Regions from separate parts of the Citrobacter sp. CFNIH10 genome, predicted to be linked through region 1. Evidence: predicted binding sites of a transcription regulator. Region 1 holds the regulator's gene; the other holds the start of a gene.

Region 1 (16,104 bases):
CTGGACGAAGCGGTGCAGCGCGCGCTGGCCTTTGCGAAAAAAGAAGGTAACACGCTGGTGATCGTCACTGCCGATCACGCTCACGCCAGCCAGATCGTCGCACCAGAGACAAAAGCGCCGGGCTTGACCCAGGCATTAAACACCAAAGATGGCGCCGTGATGGTGATCAGCTATGGCAACTCCGAAGAGGAATCGCAGGAGCATACCGGCAGCCAGTTGCGTATTGCGGCCTACGGCCCTCATGCGGCCAACGTGGTGGGGCTGACCGATCAAACCGACCTGTTCTATACCATGAAAGCGGCACTCGGCCTGAAATAATCCACCCCCGGCAGGATAACTTTTGCTGTCGGGTGGTTTTTTTATCGTTAGCAGCCAGACTTATCTGAATCTCCCGGCGTTTATTCGCGGGAGATAGTCGAGTGAATACTCAAAAAAGGATGGTGCTATGAAAATAACATTACTGGTTACCCTATTGTTTGGTTTGATCTTTTTAACGACCGTTGGTGCGGCTGAGAAAACGTTAACCCCGCAGCAGCAGCGCATGACCACCTGCAATCAACAGGCGACGGCGAAAGCGTTGAAAGGAGATGCCCGTAAGACGTACATGAGCGATTGCCTTAAAAACAGCAAGTCAGCTCCTGGTGAAAAAAGCCTGACGCCGCAACAGCAAAAAATGCGCGAGTGCAACGTCCAGGCGACGGAACAATCGCTAAAAGGTGACGACCGCAGTAAGTTTATGAGTGCCTGCCTGAAGAAAGCAGCCTAGCCGACCTAGTGCTTACGGGTGAGCAAAGAAAAACGCTCACCCGAAATATCATACTTTCCCCGCCTGACCCGTCTCTATAATTTGGGAAAATTGTTTCAGAATGTTCCCAAAAAATAATGAACGACGAAAACTTTTACAAACAAGCGGTCGATCTCGATGAAACCTCTCTTTCATCGCAGCAAAACGACCATCAACGTTCTGGACTGCGATTCGCCCGGCGAGTAAGAGTGCCGCGCGCAGTGGCGCTGGGAGGGATGTTTTTCCCTGTCGCCGCCGCGCTGGTCGCGAATCCTGTCCCCGGCGTCTGGTGGTTGTTGCTGGTGGGATGGGCGTTCGTCTGGCCTCATCTGGCCTGGCAAATCGCCAGCAGAGCCGTCGACCCGATGAGTCGGGAATTTGCCAATTTAAAAACGGATGCGGTACTCGCCGGAATGTGGATGGGACTGATGGGCGTCAATGCGCTGCCTTCCGCCGCGTTGTTGATGATCATCTGTATGAATCTGATGGGCGCAGGCGGTGTGCGACTGTTTGTTACCGGACTGGCCCTGATGGTGGTTGCCTGTCTGGTCACATTGCAGTTAACGGGAACCTCTCTGGCTTTAAGAAGCGCGCCGCTGGAAGGGGTGTTGACGCTGCCGGTCATCGTGATTTACCCGCTGTTATTCTCCTGGATTAGCTATCAGGCCGCGACCAGGCTGGCGCAACATAAGCGTCGGTTACAGGTGATGAGTACCTGTGATGGCATGACAGGCGTTTACAACCGGCGACACTGGGAAATATTACTGCGCAACGAATTTGAGCACTGCCGTCGCCAGCATCGGGAGGCCACGCTGCTGATCATTGATATCGACCATTTCAAAAGTATTAATGACACCTGGGGTCATGATGTTGGCGATGAAGCTATTCTGGCGCTAACCCAACAGCTGAGAATCACCTTGCGCGGGAGCGATGTGATCGGGCGTTTTGGCGGTGATGAATTTGCGGTGATTATGTGCGGTACGCCAGCCGAGAGCGCCATCGCGGCGATGTCACGGATTCATGAGGGGCTACGCGGGTTACGTCTGGCCTGCGCGCCGCAGGTCATTTTACATATCAGCGTGGGCGTTGCGCCGTTAACGCCGCAGTTCAGTCACTATCGGGAATGGTTGAAATCGGCCGATCTGGCGCTCTACAAAGCAAAGAATGCCGGACGTAACCGCACCGAAGTGGCGGCCTGACGTCCGGTTGTTCACTCAGGATTTACTGAGTTTGTCTGACTTCTCCATACACTTCGCCATCGCTTCAATCACCGCCGCACGAAATCCTCGCTCTTCCAGTACGCGGACCGCTTCAATTGTCGTGCCGCCAGGCGAACAAACCATATCTTTCAGTACGCCAGGATGCTCGCCCGTTTCCAGTACCATCTTCGCGGAACCCATGACCGCCTGAGCGGCAAATTTGTAAGCCTGTGCGCGCGGCATACCGCCCAGTACTGCGGCATCAGCCATCGCTTCGATAAACATGAAGACATACGCCGGGGCGGAGCCGCTGACGCCAACCACCGGATGAATCATCGACTCGGCAATCACTTCGGCTTCGCCAAAGCAGCGGAAAATATTCAGCACATCCGCGGTGTCTTCCGGGGTAACCAGCGCGTTTGGCGTCACTGAGGTCATCCCGGCATTAACCAGCGACGGCGTGTTCGGCATTGCGCGTACGATTTTCCGGTCGTGTCCCAGCGCGCGGGCGAGTTGATCGAGGGTCACGCCTGCTGCAATAGAGACCACCAGCGACTCTTTGTTAAGGCTGGAGGTTATCTCGCTGAGCACTTTGATCATAATGCCCGGCTTCACGGCGCCGAAAACAATATCCGCCACCTGGGCGACTTCCTGGGCGGACTGCGCGACGTTGATCCCATACTGATCGTGCAACGCGGCAACTTTATCGGGGGAAGGGGTGTAGACCCAGATCTGGCCTGGAAGCACCTGACCGCTGGCAATCAGGCCGCCGAGGATTGCTTTCCCCATATTACCGCAGCCGATAAAACCGATTTTCTTCTCCATCTCGTCACTCCCTATGGGTGATAGTTGTTGTTTTGTTTGATAAAGCCTAGCTTAGCGCGGATTGAAAGACGCATGAAGGGTAAACAGCACTTTGCCGCAGCGCAAAAGCACGAGACAATAGCCGATTGCACAAGAGACGGGAGCCAGTATGACCATATGGGTGGATGCGGATGCGTGTCCGAACGTAATTAAAGAGATCCTCTATCGTGCCGCCGGGCGCATGCAAATGTCGCTGATTCTGGTAGCGAACCAGAGCCTGCGCGTGCCGCCGTCGCCGTATATCCGTACGCTGCGTGTACCTGCGGGTTTTGACGTGGCGGATAACGAGATTGTGCGCCAGTGTGCGGCGGGCGATCTGGTCATCACGGCCGATATCCCGTTGGCCGCCGAGGTGCTGGCGAAAGGCGCGTCGGCGCTTAATCCGCGCGGTGAGCGCTATACCGAATCGACCATTCGCGAACGTCTGACAATGCGCGATTTTATGGATACATTGCGCGCCAGCGGGATCCAGACGGGCGGTCCGGATAGCCTCTCTGCCCGCGATCGTCAGCATTTTGCGGCGGAACTGGAAAAGTGGTGGCTGGAAGTTCAGCGCAGAAACCCGTGAATGTAATTTATTTTTTACACTTTCCTCGGCGCTATTTCTTGATATAGTAGGGCGTAAATTGATATTTTCACTTTTAGTGGAATAAATACTTTACACTTAACGCTGTACTAGTTTGATGGTATGATTATTCCTTTAATGACATCTGATCCTGCCGCTTTGCGGCCTTCTGGGGAACGCCCACTATGACGCAACCGCTTTATCTTGTTGGCCCACGCGGCTGTGGAAAGACAACGGTTGGCATGGCGCTGGCTACGGCAATTGGTTGTCGGTTTGTCGATACCGATCAATGGCTGCAGTCGCAGGTACAAATGACCGTCGCGGAAATCGTCGAGCGTGAAGGTTGGCCGGGTTTTCGCGCCAGAGAAACGGCTGCACTGGCGGCGGTGACTGCACCGTCAACGGTCATCGCGACCGGCGGGGGAATCATTCTCACTGATTATAACCGCCACTTTATGCGTGATAACGGCATCGTCATTTATTTAAGCGCGCCGGTTTCCACGTTGGTTCATCGTCTTGAGGCCTCGCCTGAAGAGGAGTTGCGCCCCACGCTGACCGGTAAACCCCTGAGCGAAGAGGTGCAGGAGGTGTTGCAACAGCGGGATATTTTGTATCGCGAAGCGGCCCATTTCATCATTGATGCGGCGAATTCACCTGACCAGGTGATTTCTGAAATTCAGCGCAGGCTGGCGCAGCGCGCGCGCTGCAGGCAAGGCGGGGTCTATACTTAAACTTCATTCGACAGAAGGAAGCACTATGCCAACCAAACCGCCATATCCACGCGAAGCGTATATTGTCACCATTGAGAAAGGGACGCCGGGACAGACGGTCACCTGGTACCAGTTGCGCGCCGATCACCCGAAACCGGATTCGTTAATCAGCGAGCATCCCAGCGCGCAGGAAGCGATGGATGCGAAAGCCCGTTACGAAGATCCTGATAAAACCTGACGACTGAACGGCTCGGAATGGAATCTGAGCGAGTGTAAACCCAACCTGCATCACATTTTTCGCCGATGAATCGTTGTACCTGAAAACTAACATCAAACAATAACAACCTATTACTGGAATGATCTGGAATCTTTACACAGCGATTTGCGCTGCGCCTGCTACGCTTTTTTGCATTTGCAAAAGGTAAGTGTCGGCAGTGGTGCAGCGCATTTGCCCGGGAATAAACGACGAAGTAAAAAAGAAGGTGGAAAAAATGAGTGCGTCGTTGGCTATCCTCACAATCGGTGTTGTACCCATGAGTGAAGTCTTACCGCTTCTGACTGAGTACATCGACGAACAACATATCACCCATCACAGCTTGCTCGGAAAAATGAGTCGTGATGACGTCCTGGCGGAATATGCGCTGGAGTCCGACGAAGACCCGCTGTTAACCCTGCTTAACGATAATGAACTGGCTTATGTTTCGCGGCAGAAAGTAGAACGCGATCTGCAAAGCGTCATCGAAGTGCTGGATAACCAGGGCTACGACGTCATTTTACTGATGAGCACCGTGTCGATTGCCAGCATGACCGCCCGTAACAGCATTCTGCTTGAGCCGCTGCGTATTATTCCACCGCTGGTGGCCTCAATTGTCGATGGCCATCAGGTGGGGGTGATTGTGCCGGTTGAAGATCTGATGGCCGATCAAGCGGAAAAATGGCAGGTTTTACAGTCGCCGCCGCTGTTCTCGCTGGCGAATCCGGTTCACGGCAGTACCCAGCAGTTGATTGAAGCCGGTAAAGACCTGCTGGAACAAGGGGCGGATGTCATCATGCTGGACTCCCTGGGTTTTCATCAGCGCCACCGCGATGTCCTGCAAAAATCGCTCGATGTCCCGGTACTGCTCTCTAATGTGCTGATTGCGCGACTGGCTTCAGAATTGCTGGTTTAATTTTGCGTGACAGGCCAAAGGGCTGCCCCCTATATTGGTTGTCAATTTACCAACGAGACAGGGTCCGTTTATGCTTCAAAGTAACGAATACTTTTCCGGCAAAGTAAAATCAATCGGCTTTACCAGCAGCAGTACTGGCCGTGCCAGTGTAGGCGTGATGCTGGAAGGTGAATACACCTTCGGTACCGCAGAGCCTGAAGAGATGACGGTCGTAAGCGGCGCGTTGAATGTGTTACTGCCGGATACCACCGAATGGAAAGTGTATGCCGCAGGAGAAGTATTTAACGTCCCGGGCCATAGCGAGTTTCATTTACAGGTCGCAGAACCGACCTCTTATCTTTGCCGCTATCTGTAATATTTTTTCCCTCTCCGTGCGGAGAGGGAATCTTCGTTTAGCGCTGCGCTTCGCCGCCTAAACCTTCCACCAGATTCTGAATCAACGCGGCCAGTTCGCCGGTCATCAGGATAAAGTCCGCGTCGAAACGCTGGGCGAAATCTTCCCGGTCGATGTCTTCGTTTTGATCGCGGAGTTCGTCACTGAATTTCAGGCGCTTAATCGACGCGTCATCGCAGATCATAAACTGAATACGCTGCTGCCAGTCGAGCGCCAGTTTGGTCACCACTTTACCGGCTTCAATGTGCACGGCGATCTCGTCGCTCACCAGATCCTGTTTCTTTGCCCGGATCACGCCGCCGTCTTCCAGCATGGCTTTCAGTTCGGCTTCGTCGAGTAACTGGAAGCCCTGCGCCACGGTGCCGGAACGCACCCACTCGGTGAGCGTCAGCTCAATCGGGTTTTCCAGCGCCAGCGGAACCACCGGCAGAGAGCCGAGGCTCTTACGCAGCAGCGCCAGCGTATCTTCCGCTTTTTTTGCGCTTGCGCAGTCCACCATGATCAATCCGTTCACGGTGTCGATCCACATCATGGTCTGACTAAAGCGGCTGAAGGCGCGCGGCAGCAGCGAATGCAGCACTTCATCCTTCAGCGAGTCTTTCTCGGTTTTCTTCAGCTTACGCGCCTGTTCGGCTTCCAGTTTGGCGATCTTCGCTTCCAGCGCCTGTTTGATCACCGGAGAGGGCAGGATCTTCTCTTCTTTACGCGCGCAAATCAAAATCTGGCCGTTGTTAGTATGCGTCAACGCATCGCTGTGCGATCCCATTGGCGGCACCCAGCCCGTTTTTGCCATATCCTGGCTACCGCAAGGGGTAAACGTCATCGAGGCTAGCTGTTTTTCCATCTCCTCGGCACGCAATGAAATATCGCGGCTAAGACGGTAAACCATTAAATTTTTGAACCACAGCATGATAATTTCCACGGCCTTGTCGTTAAATCCAGCGCGTATAGTAACGAATTGTCGGCAGGCTTGCATTGCCATTCCCTATACCTCGCTCTACTCTGTTGATATTCCCAAAAAAAGAGGAACACCGTGTGCGTATTGGTATTGATTTAGGCGGCACCAAAACGGAAGTGATCGCGCTCAGTGAGGCTGGTGAACAACTGTTCCGCCATCGTCTGCCGACGCCGCGAAATGACTATCAGCAAACCATCGAAACCATTGCCACGCTGGTGGCGATGGCGGAGCAGACCACCGGACAAACGGGGACGGTAGGGATAGGGATCCCGGGTTCCATTTCGCCTTACATCGGCGTGGTGAAGAATGCCAACTCCACGTGGCTGAACGGTCAGCCGTTTGATAAAGACCTCAGCACCCGTCTGCAGCGTGACGTTCGTCTGGCGAATGACGCGAACTGTCTGGCCGTTTCTGAGGCCGTTGATGGAGCGGCTGCCGGGGCAATGACGGTTTTTGCCGTGATTATTGGTACCGGCTGCGGCGCAGGTGTGGCGCTCAACGGTCGGGCGCACATCGGCGGCAATGGGACGGCGGGCGAATGGGGTCACAACCCTTTGCCGTGGATGGATGAGGATGAGCTTCGCTACCGTGAAGAAGTCCCCTGCTACTGCGGAAAACAGGGATGCATTGAGACGTTTATTTCTGGTACCGGGTTCGCCACCGATTACCAGCGCCTGAGCGGTAACGCCTTAAAAGGCAGTGAGATTATCCGTCTGGTGGAGGAGCAAAATGCGCTGGCCGAACTGGCGCTCAGCCGCTATGAGCTGCGGCTGGCAAAATCGCTGGCTCATGTGGTGAATATTCTTGACCCGGACGTTTTCGTTCTCGGCGGCGGAATGAGCAACATTGACCGCCTGTACAAAACGATACCGCCGCTAATTAAACGGTTTGTGTTTGGTGGTGAGTGCGAAACGCCGGTACGTAAGGCTCTGCACGGAGATTCCAGCGGCGTGCGCGGTGCGGCGTGGCTTTGGCCGCAGGAATAGTGCCAGGAGAGGCCGGCGCTATCCGGCCTGTCGTACCTGTTATTCTACGGCAAACATCCTGTCGAGTTTGCTGTAGCCTAGTCCGTTGATTTTCTTCACCTTGATCTGCACCGGAATCCGTTCTTTCATCGCTTCTACATGGCTAATCACGCCAATGGTTTTGCCGCTGGCGTTGAGCGCATCCAGCGCATCAAGGGCGGTATCCAGCGTTTCACTGTCGAGCGTGCCGAAGCCTTCATCAAGGAACAGCGAGTCAATGCGCGTTTTGTGGCTGACCAGATCGGAGAGCGCCAGCGCCAGCGCGAGACTGACCAGGAAACTTTCGCCACCGGAAAGGGTACGGGTATCGCGTACGGCGTCGGCCTGCCAGGTATCGACCACCTCCAGTTCCAGCGCTTCACTGGCCTTACGTTGCAGTAAATAGCGACCATGCAGGCGGGTCAACTGGTTGTTCGCCAGCCAGACCAGGTTATCCAGCGTCAGCCCCTGGGCGAATTTGCGGAATTTATCCCCCTCTTTAGAGCCGATTAGCGCATTCAGGTAGCCCCAGTCCTCAACCTGTTGCATCGCGTTGTCGATTTTTTGCATCAACGTCTGCTGCTGCTGGCGATTGTCGCTGTCTTGTTTTAGCTGTTGGCGTATTTCGCCCTGACGCGTAGCGTTATCGCGTACCCGATCGTTAAGCTGCGCCACGGTTTGCTGAACATGCTCAATCGACAGCGTGGGATCCAGACCCGCTGGCGGTTGTTGCTGATGTGCCGTCAGCGCTTGCGCCGATTGTGTGGCGAGCGTCTGTGCCTGCTGAACCTGGTTTTCCAGCGACTGTTTTAGCTGTTCCAGACGCGTGACCGCCTCGTCATCCTGCAGCGCGGCAAGAAATGCTGCCTGATCGGCAAACAAACTGTGCGACAGCGCGGCATCGAACTGCGCCTGCGCATCGGCAGCGCGCTGAGTTTCCTGTTTCTCCTGCTGCTGTAATGTCTGCAATTGACTGCGCAGCGACACGCATTCGTCATGAACCTGACGCCAGTTTTCCAGCGTCACGCTTGCATCATCTTCAGCGTCGGTATCAACGGCGGGCAGCGTTTCGAGTAGCGGGGTGAGCTGCGCGATGCGCGCCTGTATCGCCGTCAACTCCGTCTGCCGCTGTTGCCATGTTTGTGCCTCTGCCGCGCGCGCATCTAACCATGCCTCCTCGCTGCCTTCCTCAGGAAGTGACAACGTATAGCGGCTTAACTGTGCTGCCAGCGTCGCCTGGCGCTGGTCGATTTGCTGGCGGAACTGCGCCACCTGCTGTGCATGGGCGGTAATTTGCGCCTGTAGGTCATGGCGCTGGCTCAACTGGTAGAGTTGCTGCTCGTGTTCGTCCTGCGCCGTCAGCCAGGGCTGAATATCATCCTGCGGCTGTAACGTGAGGTTCAGTGCGGCGATCGTTGTTTGCCACTGTTGAGTGAGCGCTTGCTCATCTTTAGCCAGCGTCTGCGCTTCGCTTTCGTCACGCTGTAGCTGCTGGTTGACTGCCTCGGACTGTCCACGCAGGGTGGCGCCTTCGTCGGCCAGCATTTTGACTTCTTTTTCCAGCGCATCGCGTCGCGCCTGATTAACACCAGGTTCGAGTGCCTGATATGCCGCGACAGCAGGATGGGTGGTGGAACCGCAAAGCGGGCAGGGCTGGCCGGACTGCAACTGCGCACGCTGGCTTTCCAGATCTTTGATCCGCGCCTCTTGCTCACAGAGTGTTTTAACATCCTGATACTGCTGATATTTATCTTTATACTGCTGGCGCTTTGCCTCCAGCAGGGTATTGAGTCGGGCCAGTTCCTGTTTGTTATGCGTTATCGTCGCCTGAAGCTGACTCAAACGCGTCAGTCGGGGAACAATCTGACCATGGAGCGAAAGCAGTTGCTGGCGCAGAGGACGCTGTTGCGCATGTTGCACCAGCGCCGCTGCGACTTCCTCTGCCGTCAGATTGAGCGTCACTGGCGGCAGCGATTCCAGCTTGCGGCTATCGTTGACCTGCTGTTGCTGCCATTTTGCCAGCTGAACGTTATCGCTGGCCTGCTGAGCAAAAAGGGCGCGCCATCCTCCTGACTCGTTGTTCCATAGGCGAAAGCGATCGTGTTCGTTTAGCCACTCGCTCAGCGTCTGTTGCGTAGCGAGCAGGGCGGTGGACTGTTGCTCTGCCTGGCGTCGGATGTGGTTGCGAAGCGTGAATCTACTCTGTAAGCGAGTATTTACTTCGTTAATCTGCTGGCGAGTACGGGAGACGGTAGCGGATTGTTCCTGAATGCGCTCCCACAATGGTCGCAACGCTCTGGCAGGCTGTGCGAGGCTGAGCGTTGCCAGCTGTGGCTGGGCGTTTTCCAGCGCTTCCTGGGCAACCTGCAGCATCTGCTGACGCTGGTTCGCGTCGGTCTGCAGTTCGTGCTGTCGCGTCAGCCAGTTCAACTGCTGCTGTCCAGTCTGCTGCTGGGCGACCAGCTGTTTTTCTTCGTCAGTGAGTGTCTGCAAACTTTCTGTCAGCGTCTGCAACGCCTCGGGGGCTAACAGCGCGACGCCGTTGGCTTGCGCCTGTAATTTTTCCAGTTCGGTGCGTGCGGTTTTGTGCTGTTCAAACACCTGGGCAGAGATCTGGCCGTAAATTTCCGTGCCGGTCAGCTCTTCCAGCAGTTCCGCACGCTCTTTCGGCTTCGCGTTGAGGAAGGCGGCGAACTGCCCCTGCGAGAGCAGCATCGAACGGGTAAATCGACCATAATCCAGACCGGTCAGTTCCGCCGTCATCTCCAGTTTGTCTTTCACTTTGTCGGCAAGGATTTTCCCGTCGGCACAGCGCGCCAGTTCAACGCGCGGAACCTGTAAATTACCGTCGGGCTGGTTGCGCGCCCGGTTCTGGCTCCAGAACGCACGATACGCTTCGCCTTTGACTTCAAACTCCACTTCCGCCAGACATTCCGCCGTATCGCGGGACATCAGATCGTTCTGCGATTGCGACACGGTATTCAGGCGTGGCGTCTCGTGGTACAGCGCCAGGCAAATCGCGTCGAGCAGAGTGGTTTTACCCGCCCCCGTAGGCCCGGTAATGGCAAACAGGCCATTGCTGGCAAAGGGCTCCACCGTGAAATCGATCTTCCATTCCCCTTTCAGCGAATTGAGGTTTTTCAGGCGCAGACTGAGAATCTTCATGCCTCATGCTCCCCGGACAGTGTCTGTAGTGTGCGGTGAAAAAGTGCTGTCAGGCGTTCGCACTGCGGCGGCTCAAGTTCTTCCAGCGCCAGACGGCGAGTAAATACCTCATCCACGCTCAGCTCGCTCAGCGTTTCCTGGCGTTCGTTACACAACATGCGTTCGCGCTGCTCCCGACTGCGTCGGACTAACAGTACCTCAACGGGCAGCGTTTCCGTCAGCGTCTGAATTTTCCGCTGCATATCATGCAGGTATTCATCGGTGGTGATTTCGATATCCAGCCAGACCGGGGGGGCCGGAGGGCTGTCACGCCACTGCTCCAGCTGTTCGGTAATGGCGGCGAAATCGCCTTTTAATATTGCCAGCGGTTGCGTAACCGGAACGATGAGTTCCTCAACGCCGGCTAACGCGCCGTCCTGGAAGTCCACCCGATGCACGTACTTGCTTTTGCCGCATTCGTCAAAGCTCAGCGCGATGGGCGAGCCGCAGTAGCGGATGTGCTCCGTACCGCCAATTTTCTGCGCCCGGTGGATGTGGCCCAGCGCGATATAATCGGCAGGCGGGAAGTTCTGCGCCGGGAAAGCATCCAGCGTACCAATATAAATGTCACGCACAGCGTCACTTTTGCTGGCGCCAACGGTGGTCAGGTGGCCGGTGGCGATAATCGGCAGGGCGAGATCGCCACGTAACGCGCAGGCGGCCTCGTATTGCTGCTGATAATAGTCGGTGATGGCACCCAGCAGATGCTGCTGTTTTTCCTGACCGGAGAGTCCCGCCTGACTGCTGACAATGTCGCGCGGGCGTAAAAACGGCACCGGGCACAGCACCGCGCCGGGCTGACCGTCGCGACGATGCAGGAGTTGCGGCGCGTGACCGGCGCTGGCCACTACCGTGGTATTGAGAAACGCCAGAATCTCACGGGATTCATTCAGCGTGGCGACGGAATCATGGTTTCCCGCTAATACCACCAGATGACAGCCCGTTTGCTGTAGGTTGACCACAAAACGGTTATAGAGCTCGCGGGCATAGCTTGGTGGTGAGCCGGTATCGAAGATATCGCCTGCCACGATGATCGCGTCCACCTGCTGCTTAACCGCCGTTTCCAGCAGCCAGTCAAGAAAAGCCTGATGTTCAGCGGCACGGCTTTTACTGTAGAAATTTTGTCCCAGATGCCAGTCAGAGGTGTGAAGGATGCGCATAACGGTTCCATGGCAAAAAAGCATAAAGGGGATTATAACCATTCGGGAGCTGTAATATCTCGTTTCTCGGGTGTCATAAATCAACAACCTAAGGTTAACGTCAGCATACATTTTCATAAATCTGTCATAAAACTGACGCATAATGGCGCCGCATTAAGACAGATGATGATAAGCAACTTATATAACAGGGCAAATCATGGCGAGACGTATTCTGGTCGTAGAAGATGAAGCTCCAATTCGCGAAATGGTCTGTTTCGTGCTTGAGCAAAATGGCTTTCAACCCGTTGAAGCTGAAGATTATGACAGTGCGGTGAACCAGCTTAATGAACCCTGGCCGGATTTGATCCTCCTTGACTGGATGTTGCCCGGCGGTTCTGGTCTACAGTTTATTAAACACCTCAAGCGTGAAGCGATGACCCGGGATATTCCGGTCATGATGTTGACCGCCAGAGGGGAAGAAGAGGATCGCGTACGCGGCCTGGAAACTGGCGCGGATGATTACATTACCAAACCGTTCTCGCCGAAAGAGCTGGTTGCCCGTATCAAAGCGGTGATGCGTAGGATCTCGCCGATGGCGGTGGAAGAGGTCATCGAGATGCAGGGGTTAAGCCTGGATCCCACATCGCACCGCGTGATGACCGGCGACAACCCACTCGACATGGGGCCGACAGAATTTAAACTCCTGCATTTCTTTATGACGCATCCCGAGCGGGTTTACAGCCGTGAACAACTGCTGAATCACGTCTGGGGCACCAATGTCTACGTTGAGGATCGCACGGTTGATGTGCATATTCGCCGTCTGCGTAAGGCGCTGGAAGCCAGCGGCCACGATCGGATGGTGCAGACGGTTCGCGGGACAGGGTATCGTTTTTCGACCCGTTTCTGAAAGGCAAGAACAAGAGCCTGGCTCTGAAGGGAGAGTGACCCGTGCTGGAACGGCTGTCATGGAAAAGGTTGGTGCTGGAGCTGATACTTTGCTGTATCCCGGCCTTCATCCTAAGTGCATTTTTTGGTTACCTGCCGTGGTTTTTACTGGCATCGGTAACAGGACTGCTTATCTGGCATTTCTGGAATTTATTACGTCTCTCATGGTGGCTGTGGGTCGACAGAAGCATGACGCCGCCGCCGGGACGAGGCAGTTGGGAACCGCTGCTGTACGGTTTGCATCAGATGCAACTGCGCAATAAAAAGCGTCGTCGCGAGCTGGGCAATCTGATTAAACGCTTTCGCAGCGGGGCGGAGTCGCTGCCCGATGCGGTGGTATTGACCACCGAAGAGGGGGGGATCTTCTGGTGTAACGGTCTGGCGCAACAGGTGCTGGGCTTACGCTGGCCGGACGATAGCGGACAGAACATCCTTAACCTGCTGCGCTACCCGGAGTTTACGCAGTACCTCAAGCAGCGGGACTTCAGTCGGCCGCTGAATCTGGTGCTTAATACTGGGCGACATCTGGAAATTCGCGTTATGCCGTATACCGATAAGCAACTGCTGATGGTGGCGCGCGACATGACCCAGATGCACCAGCTCGAAGGCGCAAGACGTAATTTCTTCGCCAACGTGAGCCACGAGCTGCGTACCCCGCTTACGGTGTTGCAGGGCTATCTTGAAATGATGCACGAGCAGACGCTGGAAGGGGCAACGCGCGAAAAAGCGCTGTTAACGATGCGCGACCAGACCTCGCGCATGGAAGGACTGGTAAAACAGTTGCTCACGCTGTCGAAAATTGAAGCCGCACCGACGCTTTTGCTCAATGAACAGGTCGATGTGCCGATGATATTGCGCATGGTCGAACGCGAGGCGCAGACGCTCAGTCAGCAGAAGCACACTTTTAGCTTTGAGGTGGATAACCAGCTGAAAGTGCTGGGGAATGAAGAACAACTGCGTAGCGCGATGTCCAACCTGGTGTATAACGCGGTGAACCATACGCCAGCGGGAACCCATATCACCGTCCGCTGGCAGACGGTACCGCACGGCGCGGAGTTTAGCGTGGAGGATAACGGACCGGGCATTGCGCCGGAACATATCCCGCGGTTAACGGAGCGATTTTATCGCGTTGATAAAGCGCGTTCGCGGCAAACGGGCGGCAGTGGACTGGGGCTGGCTATCGTCAAACACGCGGTGAATCATCATGAAAGTCGCCTGATGATCGACAGTCAACTGGGTAAAGGGACGCGCTTTAGTTTTGTGCTGCCGGAACGATTAATTGCCAAAAAAAGTGCTTAAAGTGCAATCGTAAGGTTTTCTTTCCATAAGCCAGCCAATGCTGGCTTATTTTCTTTGCGGCTAAGATAAGTCTGCTGAATTTATCAACGTCTGGTTGTTTTTTGTTCGCATGATAAGCCATGACTTTTTCTGTAGTATGGTGTTTTACACTGGTATGAGATTTGATATCACTATAATCTTCCGGTTTTTGGATCCCTCCTTGCTTTAAAACGTTATAAGCGTTTAAATTGCGCCCCAGATGCTGTCAGACTGACTGTATTCAGGCGGTAAATCGAAAAACTATTCTCTGCTTTCCAGGTTATGGGAGATATCCCTCTGGAATAGCTTAAAAAAACCGCTGTTTCTTCCCGCTGGGAAAGACACTACGTTAATTTAATCAACACCACATCCACAGGCCGTAAGCTTTATGACCCATCAGTTAAAATCGCGCGATATTATTGCGCTGGGCTTTATGACTTTTGCGCTGTTCGTCGGCGCAGGGAACATCATCTTTCCTCCAATGGTTGGTTTGCAGGCAGGCGAAAACGTCTGGATGGCGGCATTCGGTTTTCTGATCACCGCTGTTGGGCTACCGGTGTTGACCGTTATCGCGCTGGCGAAAGTCGGTGGTGGTGTTGATAGTCTGAGTACCCCTATCGGTAAAGTCGCTGGCGTTTTGTTGGCGACTGTCTGCTATCTGGCCGTCGGGCCGTTATTCGCCACGCCGCGCACCGCGACGGTTTCTTTTGAAGTGGGGATCGCCCCGCTGACCGGCGATTCGGCTATGCCACTGTTTATCTACAGCGTGGTCTATTTTTCCATTGTCATTCTGGTCTCGCTCTATCCGGGCAAACTGCTGGATACCGTGGGTAACTTCCTGGCGCCGCTGAAGATTCTGGCGCTGATTGTGCTCTCCGTTGCGGCCATCATCTGGCCTGCCGGTCCGATCAGCCATGCGATGGAAGCGTACCAGACCGCCGCGTTCTCCAATGGTTTCGTTAATGGCTACCTGACGATGGACACGCTGGGCGCGATGGTCTTTGGTATCGTTATTGTTAACGCCGCGCGTTCTCGCGGCGTAACCGAAGCGCGTTTGCTGACCCGTTACACCGTCTGGGCTGGCCTGATGGCGGGTGTCGGATTAACGCTGCTGTACCTCGCACTGTTCCGTCTCGGATCTGACAGCGCTACGCTGGTCGATCAGTCGGCGAACGGCGCGGCGATCCTGCATGCCTATGTTCAGCACACCTTTGGCGGTGCGGGCAGCCTGCTGCTGGCGGCACTGATCTTTATCGCCTGTCTGGTAACGGCGGTCGGCCTGACCTGCGCTTGTGCGGAATTCTTTGCTCAGTATGTGCCGCTCTCCTACCGCACACTGGTGTTTATTCTTGGCGGCTTCTCAATGGTGGTGTCCAACCTGGGGCTCAGCCATCTGATTCAGATCTCTATTCCGGTGCTGACGGCGATCTACCCGCCGTGTATCGCACTGGTTGTATTAAGTTTTACCCGCTCATGGTGGCATAATTCGACCCGCGTCATTGCTCCGGCAATGTTTATCAGCCTGATTTTTGGTATCCTTGATGGTATTAAAGCATCGGCAATCGGCGACGTGTTACCAGCCTGGACCCAGCGCTTACCGCTGGCGGAACAAGGTCTGGCGTGGTTAATGCCCACTGTCGTGATGGTGGTCCTGGCGGTTGTCTGGGATCGCGCAGCAGGTCGACAGGTGACCTCCAGCGCACACTAAGATTGCGGAAAAGTGTTTTAACCACGGGGCTATTACTGGCCCCGTGGTTTTTTATTGTGTTGATGGGTTAGGAATCGATGGAAAGTAATAACAAGCTGAAGCGTGGGCTAAGCACCCGACACATTCGCTTTATGGCCCTGGGCT
Region 2 (16,104 bases), 2.2 Mb from region 1:
ACCACCGCAAAAGCGGAATAAGCCCCCTGCCTGATGGCGCTTCGCTTATCAGGCCTACAAAGATGTGCCTGTAGGCCGGATACAACATTACTGTCGCCATCCGGCTTACAAAAATTGCGCCAGATCATGAGAACTTTCTACACCTTCGTTGAAGAAATCAGCACTCGATCAAATTATCTATTTTTTTTATGAATTATTGACATCCCCGCCAGGCCTTATGCGACGTGCACTTAGCCTTTCTTACCCTTTTGCAACCTCAATTTAACCTCAAAATCAACTCTTGTGCTGAAAAGAATCCCTACTAGAATACTCACCATATAGCGTTTACTTTAACACTCAACCCCTACATATAGTATTTATCCACAGAGTTAGTCACAAGGTGGCATTGTGGATAATGCAGGGGATATTTTTTCTTTCACGGACAGGTAAAAAACCACATGAATCAGAGTCTGCTGGTGACAAAGCGTGATGGTAGTACAGAGCGCATCAATCTCGACAAAATCCATCGGGTTCTGGATTGGGCGGCAGAAGGACTGAATAACGTATCGATCTCTCAGGTCGAACTGCGCTCCCACATCCAGTTTTATGACGGTATCAAGACCTCCGATATCCATGAAACGATCATTAAAGCGGCGGCGGACCTGATCTCCCGCGATGCGCCGGATTATCAGTATCTGGCTGCGCGTCTGGCGATTTTCCATCTGCGTAAAAAAGCCTACGGCGAATTTGAACCGCCGAAACTGTTTGACCATGTGGTGAAAATGGTTGAAATGGGCAAATACGACAATCATCTGCTGGAAGACTACACGGAAGAAGAGTTCAAGCAGATGGACTCGTTCATCGTACACGACCGTGATATGACCTTCTCCTACGCCGCCGTTAAGCAGCTGGAAGGGAAATATCTGGTACAAAACCGTGTCACCGGTGAGATCTACGAAAGCGCCCAGTTCCTCTATATTCTGGTAGCAGCCTGCCTGTTCTCGAATTACCCGCGCGAAACCCGTCTGGAATACGTCAAACGTTTTTATGACGCGGTGTCGACGTTCAAAATTTCTCTGCCGACGCCGATCATGTCCGGCGTTCGTACCCCGACGCGTCAGTTCAGCTCTTGCGTGCTGATCGAGTGCGGCGACAGCCTGGACTCGATCAACGCCACCTCCAGCGCGATTGTGAAATACGTTTCCCAGCGTGCTGGTATCGGTATCAACGCCGGTCGTATCCGTGCGCTGGGCAGCCCGATTCGCGGCGGCGAAGCGTTCCACACCGGCTGTATCCCGTTCTACAAGCACTTCCAGACCGCCGTGAAATCCTGCTCTCAGGGCGGTGTACGCGGTGGTGCGGCCACGCTGTTCTACCCGATGTGGCATCTGGAAGTGGAAAGCCTGCTGGTATTGAAAAACAACCGTGGCGTGGAAGGCAACCGCGTGCGTCACATGGACTACGGCGTACAAATCAACAAACTGATGTACACCCGTCTGCTGAAAGGGGAAGACATTACCCTGTTCAGCCCGTCCGACGTCCCTGGCCTGTATGATGCGTTCTTCGCCGATCAGGACGAGTTCGAGCGTCTGTACACGAAATATGAGAAAGACGACAGCATCCGCAAACAGCGTGTCAAAGCCGTTGAACTGTTCTCGCTGATGATGCAGGAACGCGCCTCTACGGGGCGTATCTATATTCAGAACGTTGACCACTGCAACACCCATAGCCCGTTCGATCCGCAGGTCGCGCCGGTGCGCCAGTCCAACCTGTGTCTGGAAATCGCGCTGCCAACCAAACCGCTGATGGATGTGAACGACGAAAACGGTGAAATCGCCTTGTGTACGCTCTCCGCGTTCAACCTGGGAGCAATCAACAGCCTCGAGGAACTGGAAGAGCTGGCGGTACTGGCCGTTCGTGCCCTTGATGCGCTGTTAGATTATCAGGACTACCCGATCCCGGCCGCCAAACGTGGTGCGATGGGGCGTCGTACGCTGGGTATTGGCGTGATTAACTACGCTTACTATCTGGCGAAGCACGGCGTACGTTACTCCGACGGCAGCGCCAACAACCTGACGCACAAAACGTTTGAAGCCATTCAGTACTATCTGCTGAAGGCCTCTAACGAACTGGCGATTGAACAAGGCGCCTGCCCATGGTTTAACGAAACCACCTACGCACAGGGCATTCTGCCGATCGATACTTACAAGAAAGATCTGGATGCCATCACCAGTGAACCGCTGCATCATGACTGGGAAGCGCTTCGTGAGTCCATCAAGACCCACGGTCTGCGTAACTCAACGCTCTCTGCCCTGATGCCGTCCGAGACCTCTTCGCAGATCTCGAACGCCACTAACGGTATTGAGCCGCCGCGCGGTTACGTCAGCATTAAAGCGTCGAAAGACGGTATCCTGCGTCAGGTGGTGCCGGACTACGAGCACCTGGGCAACGCCTATGAGCTGCTGTGGGAAATGCCGGGGAATGATGGTTATCTGCAACTGGTCGGGATTATGCAGAAGTTTATCGATCAGTCGATTTCAGCCAACACCAACTACGATCCGTCGCGCTTCCCGTCCGGAAAAGTGCCGATGCAGCAGTTGCTCAAAGACCTGCTCACCGCCTATAAGTTCGGGGTCAAAACGCTGTATTATCAGAACACCCGCGACGGCGCGGAAGATGCCCAGGACGATCTGGTGCCATCCATTCAGGACGATGGCTGCGAAAGCGGCGCATGTAAGATTTAATCTGTTGCCGGATGGCGGCGAAAAGCCTCATCCGGCCTACAAAATCAATCGGATGTTGTAGGCCGGATAAGCGAAGCGCCATCCGGCATTACACAGCTGACAGGACTCACTTCAATGGCATACACCACATTTTCACAGACGAAAAACGATCAACTGCTGGAGCCGATGTTTTTTGGTCAGCCGGTTAACGTGGCCCGCTACGATCAGCAAAAATATGACATCTTCGAAAAGCTGATCGAAAAACAACTCTCCTTCTTCTGGCGTCCTGAAGAGGTTGACGTTTCACGCGACCGCATCGACTACCAAGCGCTGCCAGAGCATGAAAAACACATTTTTATCAGCAATCTGAAGTACCAGACGCTGCTGGATTCTATTCAGGGGCGTAGCCCGAACGTGGCACTGCTGCCGCTGATCTCCATTCCGGAACTGGAAACCTGGGTCGAAACCTGGGCCTTCTCCGAGACCATTCACTCGCGCTCTTACACCCATATCATTCGTAATATCGTTAACGATCCGGCTATTGTGTTTGATGACATCGTCACCAACGAGCAGATCCAGAAACGTGCGGAAGGCATTTCCAGCTATTACGATGAGCTGATTGAGATGACCAGCTACTGGCACCTGCTGGGCGAAGGGACGCACACCGTGAACGGCAAAACCGTCACCGTGAACCTGCGTGCGCTGAAGAAAAAACTGTATCTGTGCCTGATGAGCGTCAACGCGCTGGAAGCAATCCGCTTCTACGTCAGCTTCGCCTGCTCATTCGCTTTCGCCGAGCGTGAACTGATGGAAGGCAACGCTAAAATCATTCGCCTGATTGCCCGTGACGAAGCGCTGCACTTGACTGGCACTCAGCACATGCTGAACCTGTTGCGCAGCGGCGTTGACGATCCGGAAATGGCGGAAATTGCCGAAGAGTGTAAGCAGGAGTGCTATGACCTGTTTGTGCAGGCCGCCCTGCAGGAAAAAGAGTGGGCAGACTATCTGTTCCGCGACGGTTCAATGATCGGCCTGAACAAAGACATTCTGTGCCAGTACGTCGAATACATCACCAACATTCGTATGCAGGCGGTCGGTCTGGATCTGCCGTTCCAGACCCGTTCCAATCCGATCCCGTGGATCAACACCTGGCTGGTGTCCGATAACGTTCAGGTGGCCCCGCAGGAAGTGGAAGTGAGTTCTTATCTGGTCGGGCAGATCGACTCTGAAGTCGATACCGACGATCTGAGTAACTTCCAGCTCTGATGGGACGCGTCACACTGCGCATCACTGGCACACAGTTGCTGTGCCAGGATGAACACCCTTCCCTGCTCGCCGCGCTTGAATCGCACAACGTTGAAGTGGAATATCAGTGCCGCGAAGGCTATTGCGGCTCTTGCCGCTGCCGTCTGGTTGCAGGTCAAGTGGACTGGATCGCTGAGCCGTTAGCATTCATTCAGCCCGGCGAAATTTTGCCCTGCTGTTGCAGGGCAAAAGGCGACATCGAAATTGAGATGTAGCGCGCGTTACAGCGCGTAGTAATACGCTTTCACCTGTTCCCAGTCCGCTTTCGGGATGGGACTCAGGTACTTCTCAAGCTGAGAGAAGTCATGGTGCGCCGCTTTATGGCGGCGCAAACGACGACGGCTTTTTTCCAGATCTAAAAACCCGGCTTCAACCGTCCCTTCCGTTTTCACATAGATATGTCTTACGTAGCAGCAGCCGTGCTGACGATTGACGCTGTGCATCTTTTTAAAGGCCAGCGCGACCGCGTTTAGCATTGCATCACGCACCTCATCAGGATACGGCGTCACTGCATGCTGTTTATACCACTCCTCGATGCTCACAAAACCTTTCATATCTTCGGTGATCAGCAGCGCACGCCACTCACCGTTAACTTTTGTCGCGTTGCCATAGACAATTTTCGGCACGATAACGCCCGCTCGGGCCAGTTCGTTGATCACCTCGATTTCGCGCACAATCGTCGGACGTCCGAAAGGATAGCGTACCGAGTGAAACAGGTGTTGTGTCATCCGCTTCACATACAATTTCTTCCCGTCACGTTCGATGCATTGCACACCGCTCATCCCTTTGCGTCGATAATTCGGTTCTTCGACCCAATCGCCTTCCGTTGCCCACCAGCTCTCAAACTCATCCTGCACTGCTGCCTGCGCCATTCTGACCATCCGTTACAGTAACGACATAAATTATTTATCGAACAAATATAAATCTTCTTCTTAAGGAAATCTTAAGAAATTCATGATCGGCTACGGACTTCTTGATCTGACGTGTGCTTTTTTGCATTAAACCGGCAGGAAAAGAGATAAAAAAACTGCACCTTACTCAGCGGTTGCCCGCCTTTGGGGTGCAGTGGAGAGGGATAACGCGGTTGTTACTCTTTACGTAAGAACATCACCGCTTTGTCGGGGAAGTCGGTGAACAGCCCGTCCACGCCCGCTTTGTTGTAGAGGATGTCGTACAGCTGATTCACATCCGTCGTGTACTCCGGCAACTGATCGGCGCGCACCGTATAAGGATGAACCGCCATCTTATTCTGGTGGGCCTCTTTCACCATATCTGTCAGGACGATATTGCCTTTCGTCGACTTCTCGTCAATCAGCATGTGGTAATCCGGACCGATGCCGTCCGCATATTCCGCCACCTGTTTCATCGCCCCGGGTTTGAACATCCAGTCGTAGTTGTAATTGACCCAACTGCCGTCCGGCTGCTTCTCCTGGGTTTCATTCCAGTCGGTATAGGCAATCAACTGCACCAGGTTCAGATCCATCCCCATTTTAGGTTCCAGCTCATTTTTGATGCGCTTGAGTTCTGCTACATCAAAACTTTGCAGATAGACTTTGTCCTGCTTGTCGCTGTAACCGTACTGTTTCAGCACTTCCAGAGTCTTCGTCGCAATGTCCTTCCCTTCCTGATGATGGAACCACGGCGCTTTGATCTCCGGATAGATACCGATGTTCTTGCCGGTAGAATGGTTCAGTCCCTGAACAAACTCGATCTCTTCAGCAAAGGTATGCACGCGGAAATCCGATTTACCCATCGGGAAACGCCCAGGATAGGTTTGCACCTTCTTGCCATTTTCCAGATCAAACCCTTCGGTAAATTTCAGAGATTTGATTTCGTCCAGCGTAAAGTCGATGGCGTAATAACGACCGTCTTTGCGTGCACGATCCGGAAAACGCTCGGCGACATCCGTCACGCGATCAAGATAGTGGTCATGCAGGACGACCAGTTGGTCGTCTTTGGTCATCACCAGATCCTGTTCCAGATAATCCGCCCCCTGCGCGTAGGCCATTGCTTTCGCGGGCAGCGTATGTTCCGGTAGGTAGCCGCTCGCGCCACGGTGGGCAATCACAACTTTATCCGTGTTGCTGGCGGCCAGGGCATGACTTCCCATTACCGCGCCCGCCATCATCAGCGTCAGGCTCAGGTTTTTCAGTGTTTTTTTCATTCACTTAGCCCCCGTTGCGTTTCAGTTGCATCTCAGCATGGTGGCGTTTTTCGCCGATCATCACCACAATCAACAGAATCACCGCCAGAATGCTGCCGCCGATCATCACCATGAAACCGCCGTCCCAGCCGAAGAAGTCCACGGTGTAGCCGACGATGGCGCTGGCCGCCACGGAACCGCCGAGGTAACCAAACAGGCCGGTAAAGCCCGCTGCCGTCCCTGCGGCTTTTTTCGGTGCCAGTTCCAGCGCATGCAAACCAATCAGCATCACCGGACCGTAAATCAGGAAGCCGATCACAATCATACAAACCATATCGACGGTCGGGTTACCTGCCGGGTTCATCCAGTAAACGATGGTAGCGATCGTCACCAGGGTCATAAAGAACACACCGGTCGCGCCACGGTTACCACGGAACACTTTGTCCGACATCCAGCCGCACAGCAGCGTGCCAGGGATCCCTGCATATTCATAGAAGAAGTAGGCCCAGGAGGATTTATCCAGCGCAAAGTGCTTCACTTCTTTCAGATAGGTTGGAGACCAGTCGAGAATGCCGTAACGCAGCAGATAAACGAACACGTTCGCAATCGCGATGTACCACAACAGTTTATTCGGCAGAACGTACTGCATGAAGATCTGCTTCGCGGTCAGCTCTTCTTCCGCTTTCTCGTTGTAGTCGTCCGGATAGTCGTTTTTGTACTCTTCGATGGGCGGCAGGCCACAGGATTGCGGCGTATCACGCATCAGCGCGAAAGCGAAAATAGCCACCAGAATGGCGCCGAACGCTGGCATATACAGGGCAGCTTTCCAGTCGTTAAACCAGGCCATCCCGAGCAGGAACAGCAGCGGAGGAATCCCGCCACCGACGTTATGCGCACAGTTCCAGACGGAGACAATCCCGCCACGTTCCTTCTGCGACCACCAGTGCACCATGGTGCGTCCGCACGGCGGCCAGCCCATTCCCTGGAACCATCCGCAGAGGAACAACAGCACGAACATAATAGCAATGCTCGATGTCGCCCACGGTACAAAGCCCATGAACAGCATCACTGCCGCGGCCAGAATCAGACCGGCAGGCAGGAAAACGCGCGGATTCGAGCGATCCGAAACCGACCCCATGATGAATTTCGAAAATCCGTAGGCAATAGAGATCCCCGACAAGGCAAAACCTAAATCACCGCGTGAAAACCCCTGCTCGACCAGGTAAGGCATTGCAAGGGCAAAGTTCTTGCGCACCAGATAGTACGCGGCATAGCCAAAGAATATCCCCAGGAATATTTGCCAGCGAAGCCGGCGGTATGTCGGATCGATCTCCGCTGCAGGCAAGCGAGCTTTATGCGCTCCGCTGCAGGCAAGCGAGCTTTATGCGCCGCTGGTTTAAAAATACTCAACATAATGTAGCCTCCGTGGCCCGTCTTTTATAAGTAGTAAACACCGCAGGTGGTACACGCAACCCCCGCTGCTTCCAGTGTTGGTCGCGATCTTATGCAAAGATACATGCCGTGAATGTGAATTACAGCACATATTGTTACAGATTTATGATGAATGTTCAGAAAGGCGCACGAAATCACGTTTCATTTTCGAATTATGAGCGAATATGCGCGAAATCAAACAAATCATGCTTTTTATGTGGCTAAATGATAAAAAACGAACTGTGAGGGAAAACAATGAAAACTCGCGACTCGCAAACCAGTGACGTGATTATCATTGGGGGTGGTGCCACTGGCGCAGGGATTGCCCGCGACTGCGCGCTGCGTGGACTCCGTGTTATTTTAGTCGAGCGTCATGATATTGCGACCGGAGCGACCGGTCGTAACCACGGGCTGCTGCACAGCGGCGCGCGTTATGCGGTGACTGACGCCGAATCTGCCCGCGAATGCATCAGCGAAAACCAAATTCTGAAACGTATCGCCCGCCACTGCGTTGAGCCGACGGACGGTCTGTTTATTACCCTGCCCGAAGATGAGCTTTCCTTTCAGGCCACCTTTATCCGTGCCTGTGAAGAAGCGGGCATTCGGGCAGAAGCGATCGATCCGCAACAGGCGCGGATTATCGAACCGTCGGTGAACCCACAGCTGATCGGCGCGGTCAAAGTGCCGGACGGAACGGTCGATCCGTTCCGCCTGACTGCAGCCAACATGCTTGATGCGAAAGAGCACGGTGCCATTATCCTGACCGCCCACGAAGTGACGGGGTTGATCCGTGAAGGCGCGACCGTTAGCGGTGTCCATGTGCGCAACCATCTCAATGGCGAAACGCAAACGCTGCATGCGCCGGTGGTGGTGAACGCCGCCGGGATCTGGGGACAGCGGATCGCGGAATATGCCGATTTGAGTATCCGCATGTTCCCGGCGAAAGGGTCGCTGCTCATTATGGACCACCGCATCAACCAACACGTCATTAACCGCTGCCGCAAGCCTTCCGACGCCGATATTCTGGTACCCGGCGATACCATTTCGCTGATTGGCACCACCTCAACCCACATTGATTACAATGATATCGACAGCAACCGCGTCACCGCCGATGAGGTCGATATTCTGCTGCGCGAAGGTGAAAAGCTGGCGCCGATCATGGCGAAAACGCGCATTCTGCGCGCCTACTCCGGGGTGCGTCCACTGGTGGCAAGCGATGACGATCCCAGCGGTCGTAACGTCAGTCGCGGCATTGTGCTGTTCGATCACGCGAAACGCGACGGCCTGGACGGGTTTATCACGATTACCGGCGGCAAACTGATGACTTATCGTCTAATGGCGGAATGGGCCACCGACGCGGTCTGTCGGAAACTGGGTAACACGCGTCCTTGCATCACTGCAGACACGCTGCTACCGGGCTCGCAGGAACCCACGGAAAGCACGCTGAAGCGCGTGATCTCTCTGCCAGCCCCACTGCGAGGCTCCGCGGTGTATCGCCACGGCGACCGTACGCCAGCATGGCTGAGTCATGGTCGTCAGCACCGCAGTCTGGTCTGTGAATGTGAAGCCGTCACCGCGGGTGAAGTGCAGTACGCTGTCGAAAATTTAAACGTCAACAGCCTGCTTGATCTCCGTCGTCGCACCCGCGTGGGGATGGGTACCTGTCAGGGCGAGCTCTGCGCCTGCCGTGCCGCCGGGTTGCTGCAACGCTTTAACATCACCACCGCTGCGCAGTCCATTACCCAGTTGTCAGACTTCCTCAACGAACGCTGGAAAGGCGTACAACCGATCGCCTGGGGTGATGCCCTGCGCGAAAGCGAATTTACCCGCTGGGTATACCAGGGATTATGTGGTCTGGAAAAGGAGCCTCGCGATGAGATTTGATACGGTCATTATGGGCGGCGGTCTCGCCGGACTGCTGTGCGGACTGCAGTTGCAAAAGAGCGGATTACGCTGTGCGGTGGTCACTCGCGGTCAGAGCGCGCTGCACTTCTCTTCCGGCTCGCTGGATCTGCTCAGCGCGCTACCGGACGGGCAACCAGTGAATGACATCACTGCCGGTCTGGACGCCCTGCGCGAACAGGCCCCAACACATCCCTACGCCACGCTGGGTACGCAACGCGCTCTGACACTCGCTGAACAGACACAGGCGCTGCTGGAAGCCTCCGGCGCGCATTTGCAAGGCGAGGTTCGGCAGTCACATCAGCGGGTCACCCCGCTCGGCACACTGCGTTCGACCTGGCTCAGTTCACCGGAAGTCCCTGTCTGGCCGCTGGCGGCAAAACGCCTCTGTGTGGTGGGCATTAGCGGCTTACTCGATTTTCAGGCGCACCTGGCGGCGGCCTCTTTACGTCAACACGATCTGACGGTTGAAACCGCCGAAATCGACCTGCCGGAACTGGACGTGTTGCGTGACAACGCCACCGAATTTCGGGCGGTGAATATTGCGCGTTTTCTGGATAACGAAGATAAATGGCCCTTGTTGTATGACGCGCTGTTGCCGATCGCAAAAACCTGCGAAATGATCATCATGCCCGCCTGCTTTGGTCTGGCGGATGACCGCCTCTGGCGCTGGCTCAACGAGCGTCTGCCATGCTCGCTGATGCTACTGCCTACGCTACCGCCATCGGTGCTGGGGATCCGTCTGCATAACCAGTTGCAGCGTCAGTTCGTCCGTCAGGGCGGGATCTGGATGCCAGGCGATGAGGTGAAGAAAGTCACCTGCAAAAATGGCGTAGTGAGCGAAATCTGGACGCGGAACCACGCGGACATTCCGCTACGCCCGCGTTTCGCGGTGCTTGCCAGCGGGAGTTTCTTTAGCAGCGGCCTGCTTGCCGAACGTGAAGGGATCCGCGAACCGATTCTGGGACTGGATGTTCAGCAAACGGCGACCCGCGCCGAATGGTATCAACGCGATTTCTTTGACGCGCAACCCTGGCAACAGTTTGGCGTCACCACTGATGAGGCGCTGCGCCCGTCGTTGGCCGGACAAACCGTAGACAACCTCTATGCGATTGGCTCGGTTCTCGGCGGATTCGACCCCATTGTCCAGGGATGCGGAGGCGGCGTCTGCGCAGTCACCGCGTTACATGCCGCCCATCACATTGCAGCACGTGCAGGAGGTGAGCAATGAGCGATACGAGTTTTGAAAGTTGCATCAAATGCACGGTCTGTACTACCGCCTGTCCGGTCAGCCGTGTGAATCCAGGTTACCCGGGCCCCAAACAGGCCGGTCCCGACGGCGAGCGCCTGCGTCTGAAAGATGGCGCGCTGTACGACGACGCGCTGAAATATTGCATTAACTGCAAACGCTGCGAAGTGGCCTGCCCGTCTGACGTCAAAATCGGCGATATCATTCAGCGCGCGCGGGCAAAATATGACACCTCCACCCCGTCGCTGCGTAACTTTATCTTAAGCCACACCGACCTGATGGGCAGTGTTTCCACCCCGTTCGCGCCGGTGGTCAACACGGCAACATCACTGAAACCGGTGCGCCAGTTGCTCGATTACGCGCTGAAAATCGACCATCGCCGGACGTTGCCAAAATACTCTTTCGGCACCTTCCGCCGCTGGTATCGCAGCGTGGCGGCCCAGCAGGCACAGTACAACGATCAGGTTGCCTTCTTCCACGGTTGTTTTGTGAATTACAACCATCCGCAGCTCGGCAAAGATTTGATCAAAGTGCTGAACGCGATGGGCACCGGCGTTCAGTTATTGAGTAAAGAGAAGTGCTGCGGCGTGCCGCTGATTGCCAACGGATTCACCGACAAGGCGCGTAAACAGGCGGTGACTAACGTCGAATCACTGCGTGAAGCGATTGGCGTGAAGGGGATTCCGGTCATTGCCACTTCCTCGACCTGTACTTTTGCACTGCGTGACGAGTACCCGGAAGTGCTGGACGTCGACAACAGCGGTCTGCGGGAACATATCGAACTGGCAACCCGCTGGCTGTGGCGAAAACTGGACGAAGGAAAAACCCTGCCGCTGAAGCCGTTACCGTTAAAAGTGGTGTATCACACGCCGTGCCATATGGAAAAAATGGGCTGGACGCTGTACACCCTTGAACTGTTACGCCGCATTCCGGGGCTGGAACTCACGGTGCTGGATTCTCAGTGCTGCGGAATAGCTGGTACCTACGGCTTTAAAAAAGAGAACTATCCTACCTCGCAAGCCATCGGCGCACCGCTGTTTAAACAGATTGAAGACAGCGGCGCGGATATTGTGGTGACCGACTGCGAGACCTGCAAATGGCAAATCGAGATGTCCACCAGCAAACGCTGCGAACATCCGATCACCCTGTTGGCGAAAGCATTAGGCTAAATGACTCGCCCGGCGGCACGGTGCCCCGGGCGTTTTTGCGTTTAGCCTTCCACAAAATTGAATACGTTACCGTCGTACGTATTTATCTCCCGTCCCTCTTCGCAAAGACTGAATTTCGGGCATGCAGCCCTTAATGTAACCTCGTATCGTCACGTCACTGGATTCTTTGGTGACGGACAACCATGGCGAAATCAACGACGTCAACACCGCACGATGCCGTGTTTAAAAAGATGATGACCCATCCTGAAATTGCGCAGGATTTTCTTAAGATTCATCTTCCTGAGTCATTATGCAAACTTTGCGAGTTAACCACGCTCAAACTGGAATCCACCACCTTCATTGAAGACGACCTGAGAACCTACTATTCCGATGTTTTGTGGTCGCTGAAAACACACGAGGGTGAGGGTTACATTTACTGCGTTATCGAACATCAGAGTACCGCCGTGCCGCACATGGCCTTTCGTTTGATGCGCTATGCCACTGCCGCGATGCAACACCACCTTGATAGCGGAAATAAAACCCTGCCGCTGGTGATCCCGATGCTGTTTTATCATGGCGAACAAAGCCCATACCCTTTCTCACTGAACTGGCTGGACGAATTTAACGACCCACAGCTGGCGCGGCAACTCTACACAGAAGCCTTTCCACTGGTCGATATCACGGTGATTACTGACGACGAAATCATGCAGCATAAGCGCATAGCTCTGCTGGAACTGATGCAAAAACATATCCGCGATCGTGATTTGATGGGGCTGGTTGACCGACTGGTCACGCTGTTAATTACAGGTACTGCTAATGACAGCCAGTTGCATACGCTGTTTAATTATCTGGTGCAGTACGGCGATGTGTCCCGCTTCAGTGACTTTATCCGTAACGTCGCTGAGCGAGTTCCCCATCACAAGGAGAAATTGATGACGATTGCAGAAAGGCTTCGGCAGGAAGGCCACGACACGGGATTGCAGGAAGGCAGGCAAAAAGGCACCAGGGAGGAGGCATTACGTATCGCGCGGATGATGCTGAAGAGCGGGATCGAACGCGACAAGGTGTTAATGATAACCGGACTGTCACTCGACGATATCATGGCAAACAGTCCGTAAAGTCTGACAGATGGCCCGGCGGTGCAGCGCCGCCGGATTATGGATTTAGTAACTGCTTTTCAGTTTCGGCATCGTCTGACCGGGCTTAAACATTGCCAGCCGCTGATCCAGCGCGTCGGTATACAACATAGTATCAACGCCCACGGCGACAAAGTTTGCCCCCCATTCCAGACATTTCTGCGCCATGAGCGGATCGACGGCGAGAAAACCCGCCGCTTTTCCGGCCGCACGAATGCGCTGGATGCTCTCTTTGATAATCCTCTGCACCTCCGGGTGCCCGCTGTTGTCCGGATACCCCAACGAAGCCGAAAGATCGGCGGGACCAATAAACACGCCGTCAATCCCGTCTACATCGAGGATCGCATCCAGATTATCCAGCGCGGCTTTACTTTCAACCTGCACCAGCAGACAGAGTGACTCATTGGCCTGCGCCATATAGTTTTCAATGCGTCCCCAGCGCGCTGCCCGCGCCACGCTGGCGCCGACGCCGCGCTCCCCCACCGGCGGGTAACGGGTCGCAGCAACCACCTGCCGCGCCTGTTCTGCGCTATCGACCATCGGTATCAACAGCGTCTGCGCGCCGATATCCAGTACCTGCTTGATCAATGCCTTAGCGCCTTCTACCGGACGAATCACCGGCTGGCTGGCGTAAGGGGCTATCGCCTGCAACTGATGATAGAGATCCTGCATCGTGTTCGGCGCGTGTTCGCCGTCGATCAGCAGCCAGTCATAACCCGACGTCGCGGCAATTTCCGCCATATAAGAGGTGGTCGAACTCAGCCACAGTCCGATTTGTACTTCCCCTTTGCGGAGTGCGTCCTTAAAAGGGTTTGCTAACAATGCGTTCATAATGATCCTTACAACATGGATAAACTTATTGATGCGCAGCACCCGGTTGCGACGCAGGACGATTTACGCTCAGGGTGAAAATAATCAATGAGCCGATGATGGCGACGCCCGCCAGCGTCAACAGTCCTGCGGCATCGCTGGCAAACATCGTTTCTGCTTTAACACGCAGGATTGGCGCAATAAACCCGCCCACCGCGCCAAACAGGTTCACGAAGCCGATCCCCGCCGCCAGCGCGGTGCCGGAAAGTAATTGCGTCGGCATGGTCCAGAACACCGGTTGTACGGCGATAAAACCGACAGCCGCTACGCAAAGCGCCAGAATCGCCACCACCGGAGACGCCAGCCCGGATACGCCGATGCCAATCCCCGCCGCCAGCAGCGTCAGCGCAGCGACATTACGACGTTCACCCGTACGGTCTGAGTAGCGAGGGATCAGCCAGGTCCCAAACAGTGCGGCAACCCATGGAATGGCAGTCACCACCGACGCCGTGAAGCCGACTTTGGTGCCCAGCAGTGCAGCAACCTGAGTCGGCAGGAAGAAAATCAGTCCGTACACCGCCACCTGAATCGTCAGATAGATAATCGCCAGTTGCCAGACGCGTCCGTTACGCAGGGCATCCGTCAGTTTTGACGTGGTCTTCTTCTCTTCTTCACTCTCCAGTTGGCTTATGAGCGCCGCTTTCTCTTCTGCGCTGAGGAAACGGGCCTGCTGCGGGGTATCATCCAGCCAGAAGAAGGTGAAGACCCCGGCACCAACTGCCAGCAAACCTTCGATAACGAACATCCAGAACCAGCCAGGATGCCCCATGAAACCGTGCATCTCCAGCAGCGCGCCGGACAGCGGCGATCCCAGCGTCAACGCCAGCGGCGCCCCCATGTAAAACAGCCCCATAATGCTGGCGCGGTTACGCTGCGGGAACCATTGCGAGGTGAGATAGATCATGCCGGGGAAGAAACCGGCTTCCGCCGCTCCCAGCAGGGTACGGATAATCAGGAATTTCGCCTCGGTATCCGCCCACGCCATCGCGGCGGAGAGGAATCCCCACAACAGCGTGGTGGTGCCAATCCATGTTCTGGCCCCCAGCTTGCGCATCAGCAGGTTAGCGGGCACGCCAAGAAAGGCGTAGACCACAAAGAAAATCCCCGCGCCAAGCGCATAGGCTTCGTTGCTCAGCCCGGTATCAATCTGATAGGTCTCTTTGGCAAAGCCAATGTTCGAACGGTCCAGAAACGCCAGTACATACAGTGCCAGCATAAACGGGATTAAACGTGCGCGGTTTTTCTTCACCACGCCGTCAAGAAGAGTGGTACTCATAGCAAGATCCTCAAAGAGATGAGGGCGTTGCCGACGCTGCGGCAACGCACAGGTCATTAGTGGCTATAAGGCCGTTTCAGATTGCAGTCGCGGTTAAGCTCCACGCCGAATCCTGGTTTATCCAGCACGGACTTATGAATGCGGCCCTGTACCGGTACCGGTTCATCAAGCAGAATCGGGTCAAACTGCGGACGCATGGTTGAGCAGTCCGGGCTGGTCATCAGGAACTCACTGAACGGCGTGTTGGTGAAGGTAATCACCGCATGATGTGAGTAGACCGACGAGCCGTGCGGCACCACCAGTTGTCCGCGCGATTTCGCAATCGCAGCAATCTCGACTAGCGTGGTCAGGCCGCCGCACCAGCCGACATCCGGCTGCATGATATCGATACCGGTTTCCGCCAGCGTACGGAAGGACTGCAGTGTGCCGTGGTGTTCACCACTGGTGACCATCATGCCTGCCGGCGCATTGCGTTTCAGTTCGCGATAGCCTTCATACTGCTGTGGCGGTAAACACTCTTCGATCCACTTCAGGTTAGATGGCGCGCAGGCGTGGGCCAGCTTCGTGGCATAATTCACGTCCTGACTCATCCAGCAGTCGAGCATCAGCCAGAAATCCGGGCCGCACTTCTCACGCATCTCCGCCACCATCGCGGCATCTTTGCGGATCCCCACATCGCCATCGTGTGGCCCCCAGTGCGTCGGCATTTTGCCGCCAATGAAGCCCATCTCCTTTGCCAAATCCGGACGTGCGCCAGTGGCGTAGAACTGAATTTCATCGCGCACCGCGCCGCCCAGCAGTTTGTACACCGGCAGCCCCACCACTTTGCCGAACAGATCCCACAGCGCCAAATCCACGCAGGAGATGGTGTTCATTACCAGCCCGCCTGAACCGGAGTAGTACATCGTCGCGCCAAGTATCTGATCGTGAATGAGTTTGATA

Evidence for each region. The regulator PhoB, encoded in region 1, activates phosphate uptake and scavenging genes when phosphate is short. The targets are predictions, from matches to a motif close to CTGTCATAAAACTGNCNNAT.
Region 2: a site for PhoB is predicted at 7,695-7,714, ahead of glpT (glycerol-3-phosphate transporter). Genes of this name have one in related genera too.

The regions. Positions count from the first base shown of each region.
Region 1 is NZ_CP026216.1:2,497,238-2,513,341, forward strand. It holds gene phoA (alkaline phosphatase) at 1-318, shown strand, start outside; gene psiF (phosphate starvation-inducible protein PsiF) at 446-766, shown strand; gene adrA (diguanylate cyclase AdrA) at 883-1,983, shown strand; gene proC (pyrroline-5-carboxylate reductase) at 1,999-2,808, opposite strand; gene C2U53_RS15480 (YaiI/YqxD family protein) at 2,957-3,415, shown strand; gene aroL (shikimate kinase AroL) at 3,598-4,143, shown strand; gene yaiA (protein YaiA) at 4,169-4,360, shown strand; gene C2U53_RS15495 (AroM family protein) at 4,614-5,291, shown strand; gene ppnP (pyrimidine/purine nucleoside phosphorylase) at 5,362-5,646, shown strand; gene rdgC (recombination-associated protein RdgC) at 5,684-6,595, opposite strand; gene mak (fructokinase) at 6,721-7,629, shown strand; gene sbcC (exonuclease subunit SbcC) at 7,669-10,812, opposite strand; gene sbcD (exonuclease subunit SbcD) at 10,809-12,011, opposite strand; gene phoB (phosphate response regulator transcription factor PhoB) at 12,208-12,897, shown strand; gene phoR (phosphate regulon sensor histidine kinase PhoR) at 12,939-14,234, shown strand; gene brnQ (branched-chain amino acid transporter carrier protein BrnQ) at 14,641-15,960, shown strand; gene proY (proline-specific permease ProY) at 16,038-16,104, shown strand, end outside.
Region 2 is NZ_CP026216.1:4,736,998-4,753,101, forward strand. It holds gene ubiG (bifunctional 2-polyprenyl-6-hydroxyphenol methylase/3-demethylubiquinol 3-O-methyltransferase UbiG) at 1-21, shown strand, start outside; gene nrdA (class 1a ribonucleoside-diphosphate reductase subunit alpha) at 438-2,723, shown strand; gene nrdB (class Ia ribonucleoside-diphosphate reductase subunit beta) at 2,838-3,968, shown strand; gene yfaE (ferredoxin-like diferric-tyrosyl radical cofactor maintenance protein YfaE) at 3,968-4,222, shown strand; gene inaA (lipopolysaccharide kinase InaA) at 4,229-4,879, opposite strand; gene glpQ (glycerophosphodiester phosphodiesterase) at 5,095-6,171, opposite strand; gene glpT (glycerol-3-phosphate transporter) at 6,176-7,495, opposite strand; gene glpA (anaerobic glycerol-3-phosphate dehydrogenase subunit A) at 7,837-9,465, shown strand; gene glpB (glycerol-3-phosphate dehydrogenase subunit GlpB) at 9,455-10,714, shown strand; gene glpC (anaerobic glycerol-3-phosphate dehydrogenase subunit GlpC) at 10,711-11,901, shown strand; gene C2U53_RS27220 (Rpn family recombination-promoting nuclease/putative transposase) at 12,084-12,998, shown strand; gene yfaU (2-keto-3-deoxy-L-rhamnonate aldolase) at 13,044-13,847, opposite strand; gene C2U53_RS27230 (MFS transporter) at 13,873-15,162, opposite strand; gene rhmD (L-rhamnonate dehydratase) at 15,219-16,104, opposite strand, start outside.